2 regions of the Flavitalea flava genome follow, and region 2 is predicted to be linked to the other one. Evidence: riboswitches for the same ligand, from Rfam matches in the RefSeq annotation. Region 2 holds a riboswitch; the other holds the start of a gene.

Region 1 (3,161 bases), on a different contig from region 2:
TTTCAGCTGCTTGTCCATGTTTTCTTTGATCAGCTGCATGGGCACATGCCCGGGCCCTTCGATGATCACCTGGCAATCATGTTTCCAGGCAATTTTCGTCAGTTCTCCCAGGGTTTCCAGTTCGGCAAACTGTGCCTCATCATTGGCATCTGCAATACAGCCGGGACGCAAACCATCCCCAAGGGAAAAAGAAACATCATATGCTTTCATGATCTCACAGATCTCCTCAAAATGTGTATACAGAAAACTCTCCCGGTGATGAGCCAGGCACCATTTGGCCATGATCGAACCACCCCTCGAAACGATCCCCGTCAGTCTTTTTGCAGTCAGGGGTATATAACGCAAAAGAACGCCTGCATGGATCGTAAAGTAGTCGACTCCCTGTTCCGCCTGTTCAATCAGGGTGTCCCGGAAAATTTCCCAGGTCAGCTCTTCCGCTTTTCCTCCTACTTTTTCCAGGGCCTGGTAGATGGGAACTGTCCCGATGGGAACCGGAGCATTCCTTAATATCCATTCCCGGGTCTCGTGGATATTTTTTCCCGTCGAAAGATCCATGATGGTATCGGCACCCCATCGGCAGGCCCAGACAGACTTTTCCACTTCTTCTTCGATGCCCGAGCTTACAGCTGAATTGCCGATATTGGCGTTGATCTTCACCAGGAAATTGCGCCCGATGATCATCGGTTCCGATTCCGGATGGTTGATATTGGCAGGAATTACGGCCCTGCCTGCGGCTACTTCCTGGCGTACAAATTCCGGTGTGATCGCCCCTGTTGGTGTTCTGGCGCCAAAACTCTGTCCGGGATGCTGTTGGTTAAATTCTTCCATCCGCTGATTCTCCCGGATTGCGATATATTCCATCTCCGGGGTAATGATGCCTTTGCGGGCATAATGCAGTTGTGTAACATTCGCGCCCGGCAATGCTTTGCGGGGAGGCTGGATATGTTCGAACCGGAGACTGTCCAGAGAGACATCTTCTTTTCTACGCTGACCATAAACGGAACTTACAGCAGGCAATTGCTCCGTATCGCCTCTGTCTGTTACCCATTCCCCGCGGATACGGGGCAGTCCTTCCCGGACATCGATATTCATCGACGGATCGGTGAAGGGTCCGCTGGTATCGTATATGGTCACCGGGGGGTTGTGGGTAACCATATTATTGAACGGATCCACCGTATCTCCTACGGCGATTTCGCGCATAGCTACTTTAATCTTCTTATGCAGGTTCCCCGGTACATAGATTTTCCGGGAGGCAGGGAACGGCTCCCGGCTGATCACATGCTGGCCGGGAATATGATCCTTTTTTGCAGGACGATTCGTACTCATATTTTTTATTTTTTATGGTTCATACTGGACAATAGCAGGCTACTCCGGGTAAATGACCCGGTTAAAAAGCTCATACACATTTCCGTTAGTTTTTACCCTCCCTGGGTTGCCCGTATCACAAACACCTTATCCTGCGGCTGAAGAACATAGTCCGCCCACTCGCTGCGGGGAATGACCTGTTCATTGACCGCAATCGCAATACCATCAGGTCTTTGAATATGTAATAAAGGAAGTACATCGGCAAGTTTGCCGGAGTCTGATAAATGGAATTTTTCCCGATTGATGGACACCTCTACCATAATTCATCGATTTAACCTTGGATTCTACCCGGTTATGTATTGATTGATGACCAGGATGACCTGGAAACTTGGGAGGTGCTGCGTAGGCAGATATAAAAGAAGGAATCCGTCTTTTCCCTTCGCCGGTACTAACCGGATCAGGTTCTGAGGGTATCATCTCAGCCCGCTATACGGGCACCCCTAAAGTCTGGCGTAAAGGTATGGGTTGTGTTTGTTATAACAAAGAGAAAATTATTTCAGCTCCAAAACTACTACGGATTGGGCAGGCAATTCCACCACCAGTTCATCCCCGGATTTCTTCGCTCCCGAAAACACGGACGGCAGCACTTTTGCGGGTTGATCGAAGGTATTGATATCCGTAAATTTTGAGGAAGTGAGTATCAGTCCTTTACTATTTTTATAAGGCATTCCTTTCAGGTTGACCCTCACCGTTATTTTTTTTGACGGATCGAGATTTACCAGGGAAATATGTACGGCACCGTTTGAATCGATGGAGGCCGAAGCGTTGACAGCCGGGATCTTATCCTTTCCGAATACATAATCGGGGCTGTTGAAGACGAGCGGTAAAGAACGGGCATCCTGATGCACTTTATACAGATCGAATACATGATAGGTCGGCGTCAGCAACATCCTGTCTTTTTCCGTAAGGATCAGGGATTGCAGTACATTGACGGTTTGAGCCAGATTGGCCATTTTTATCCGGTCCGCATGATTATTGAAAATATTCAGGGTGGATGCTGCGATCAAAGCGTCCCGCAAACTGTTCTGCTGATAAAGGAAAGCAGGATTGGTACCGGGTTCGGCCTTGGTCCAGATCCCCCATTCGTCCACCACCAGGGCTACTTTTTTTGCCGGATCGTATTTATCCATGATCGCCGAATGTTTGTTGACCAGTTCTTCGATATGCAGACAGGACTTGAGCGCAGCAAAGTATTCATCCTCTCCGAATTGGGTAGCGGAACCTTTGTTCTCCCAGCCCCCGGGAAGTGTATAGTAATGCATGGAAACGCCCCATGTGCGTCCAAGGGATATATTTTTCAGCAGTAATTCCGTCCAGTTATAGTCATCTCCATTTGCGCCGCTGGCGATCAGCTTTAAGGGTGCACCGGGATAATTCTTACAGAATTCCGAATACCTTCTGTACTGCACGGCATAGGTCTCGGGTGTCATATCTCCCCCACAGCCCCAACTCTCATTACCTACTCCCCAGAAAGAAACATTCCAGGGCAGGTCCCTTCCATTCTGCCGGCGAAGATCGGCCAGTGTACTTTTACCCTTAAAATTCAGATATTCCAGCCAGTTAGACATTTCCTCCGGCGTGCCGGTTCCTACGTTACCGGCAATATAGGGTTGACAACCCAACAGGTCACAAAGCTCCAGGAATTCATGCGTACCGAAACTATTGTCCTCCGTTACCATTCCCCAGGTAGTGTTGACGATCGTTTTGCGCTGAGCCCTCGGACCGATGGCATCTTTCCAATGGTATTGATCGGCAAAACATCCGCCGGGCCACCGCAACACAGGGATCTTAATCTT
Region 2 (3,161 bases):
TCAGGGAATCCCCCTGTGTGTAATATAAGGTTCCCAGATTGTCCTGGTAATGTTTGTCCAGGGCCGCTTTATCTCCGAAGAGTTTGGCCTTGGGAATGCCATTCCAGGCCTGGTAGGTTTTTTCCGTTCCGGACATGACATTCAATCGTAAGGAGGAATGTTCGTTCAACCAGGCCGTGGACAGATAAAAGGATTTAAGATCGCTGTTTGCGCGGTCGATATAACCATTGCTGCTGACCCTCGACAAACGGGCATCGATGGTAAAGTGACCGTCAATCAGACCGGACCCTACTTTTATAGTATTCTTCCAGGTATTAAAAGAGCCGATCGTGTTATTGGATTCCCCGTAAGGCTTCTCATTGAATTCATTCGTGGAAAAATTGATGGTGGCACCGAATGACCCGGCCCCATTGGAGGATGTGCCTACTCCCCGCTGGATCTGGATACTGTTCACGGAGGAGGCAAAATCGGGAAGATCCACAAAATAGATGCTCTGCGATTCTGCATCGTTATAAGGAATACCATTAAGGGTCATATTGATACGGGTGGCATCTGTACCCCGTATATGGATACCTGTATACCCTATCCCGTTACCAGCATCCGAATTGATGACCACCGAAGGGGTTTGATTGAGCAAAAAAGGAAGGTCCTGTCCCAGGTTGAGTTGTTCGATCTGTTTTTTGGTAAGATCGGTCTTGGTAAAGGGCGCCTTTTCACCTGCCCGCAGGGCCTTGATTTCGACTGGCTGCATAAATAACGGTATACGTGTCATGGGGATGGGCACCGGGTTGGCGGATGTAGCGCCGCTGAAGATGAGTACGCGGGAAAAAAGGGCGTACCCGATATTGGAGACCCGGATGGAATAGGAACCTGGTTTGATATGTCTGAATTCAAATAGTCCATTCCCATCCGCCTGAACGGTACCGATGGAACCGCCTTCAACGGTTGCACCTGCGAGAGCTACCCCGCTTAGGGAATCCGTAACCATCCCTCCCTGATTAATAAATCCGGATCCGGTCTGTGCTATAACGATCTGAAAGTCAGCAATACAGAACGCGGCACCAAAAAAGAGTACTAATAGATTTTTTTTCATCCCTGTGTTTTTGAAGAAACCCCTGATAAAATACGTTTAACCGGATAATTATTTAATTGGGGGAATGCTGAAAAGGGAGAAATAAATTGTTTTAATCACCTTCCCTGCGCAGGCATTACCCTGATCAGGTTCTACGGGTATCATCTCAGCCCATCCGCTAATCAGCGAAAAAGCACCCCGAGGAATCTGAGAAAAGCTCCTGACAGTAAATGATTTACCATCCGAAGCGGATGCAAAGATAAGAATATTGCAGCTAGGGTGTAACATTCCCTTTACCCCGATCGTCCAACCAAGGGCCATAATTGGGTCGTCTTTAAAGACCAGGCAACAAGAAAAGGAGTCCGGCTATTCATCCCAGGCAACATTTCTAAACAGGGGGTGTCTTTAAAAAGATTGTCTTTAAACAGAATTTCTTTAAAAAAACAAAATTTAAACTGCCGGTTATGAAATCAATTTTCTTTGGATATTTCAAAAAAGGAGTTTTGTTCGTGGCTTTTGGCCTGACGGGCATTTTGCTTTATGCACAAGCGGATAAGGTCATCAGGGATGATAATGCCCAGGCAAGGGAAGTAAAAGGTTTTCATGCCATACAGATTTCCAGTGGAATAGACCTGTATCTGAGTCAGGGAACCGGTGAAAAAGTTGTCGTCAGCGCCGCCTCCACCCAGGCCAGGGATAGGATCAGGACGGAAGTGGAGAATGGCGTATTAAAGATCTATATAGAACAAAACATAATGGGATGGGGTTTTCATTCCAACCAGAAATTAAAGGCCTACGTTTCGGTCAGGGAATTGGATGCCCTCCGTGCTTCCGGCGGATCAGATGTATTCCTGGAAGAAGTGTTGAGGACGGATAAGCTTGATCTGGCCTTTTCGGGAGGGAGCGATCTGAGAGGAAAGGTAGCCATCCGGGATCTTTCGATCGTTCAGAGCGGTGGATCGGATCTGTTCCTCAGTGGTACGGCCAGCATCTTATCCGTTCATGCCAGCGGAGGAAGCGACCTGCACGGCTATGATTTGCTGACTTCGGAGTGTCATGTGGAAGCCAGCGGAGGAAGCGATGTCAATATCACGGCCAATAAAGAGCTGAGCGTTCATGCCAGCGGGGGAAGCGATGTGTTTTATAAGGGGGAGGCGGTGATGAGAGAATTGCATTCCAGCGGATCCAGCAGCGTTAGCAAAAAAAGCTAGGTTGCCGTATTATCAAAGAAGTAAACCATACCGGATATCTAAAAAAAAAATTGCTAACACCATGAAAAATTTGTTTTTTGCGCTGGCAGCGTTTTGCACTTTCTCCATCTCTCAGGCACAACAAACGATCGTAAACGATCCCAATGCCCAGGTGAGGGAGGTGGATGATTTCCACGCTATAAAGGTTTCTACCGGTATTCATTTGTACCTTTCCCAGGGAAAAACAAAAGCGATTGCCGTCAGTGCCTCGGAGCCTTCCTTCCGAAACAGGATCCGGACGGAAGTAAAACAAGGAGTACTGCATATTTATTATGATAATGAGGGGTTTAATTGGAGCGATATGAACAGGAAAGAGTTGAAGGTTTATGTATCCAACAGCCTTATTGACGGATTGAAGGCATCTTCGGGGGCTCATGTGGATGTTGATGGAACGCTTAAATCCACTAATTTAGACATGGATTTATCCAGCGGCGCCTATTTTACGGGGAAAGTGGAGGTTGGGAACCTGACGATCGATCAGGGCAGCGGAGCCCGCTCGCTTATTTCCGGAACAGCGGGCCATCTGAAAGCTTCCTCCAGTAGCGGAAGTTCCCTTCAGGGTTTTGATCTTCAGGTAGACGATTGTACGGTAAACGCCAGCAGCGGAGGGAGGATCGAGATAAAGGTAGAGAAGGAAATGGCCGTTTCCGCCCATAGCGGGGGACATGTGAATTACCTGGGAGCCGGTGTTATCAAAGAAGTACATACAGGAAGCGGCGGCAGCGTGTCGAGAAGATGATCCATAAATTTCAAAAGATATTATGAAACGGGTAAGCTTTTTTTTATTGGGCATTGTGGCTCTTTTGCCTGTACTGGCACAGAAGACCATTATCAATGAC

What was found. Region 2 has a riboswitch for thiamine pyrophosphate ahead of ACX0G9_RS20615 (TonB-dependent receptor). Riboswitches for the same ligand answer to the same signal wherever they lie in the genome.
Region 1: another riboswitch for thiamine pyrophosphate. It lies ahead of thiS (sulfur carrier protein ThiS); the one in region 2 lies ahead of ACX0G9_RS20615 (TonB-dependent receptor).

What each region holds. Positions count from the first base shown of each region.
Region 1 is NZ_JBTLQH010000006.1:87,331-90,491, reverse strand. Features, by position in the region: gene thiC (phosphomethylpyrimidine synthase ThiC) at 1-1,326, opposite strand, end outside; gene thiS (sulfur carrier protein ThiS) at 1,419-1,625, opposite strand; TPP riboswitch at 1,723-1,817, opposite strand; gene ACX0G9_RS08350 (alpha-N-arabinofuranosidase) at 1,857-3,161, opposite strand, start outside.
Region 2 is NZ_JBTLQH010000026.1:14,791-17,951, forward strand. Features, by position in the region: gene ACX0G9_RS20615 (TonB-dependent receptor) at 1-1,093, opposite strand, end outside; TPP riboswitch at 1,178-1,283, opposite strand; gene ACX0G9_RS20620 (head GIN domain-containing protein) at 1,537-2,283, shown strand; gene ACX0G9_RS20625 (head GIN domain-containing protein) at 2,345-3,061, shown strand; gene ACX0G9_RS20630 (head GIN domain-containing protein) at 3,084-3,161, shown strand, end outside.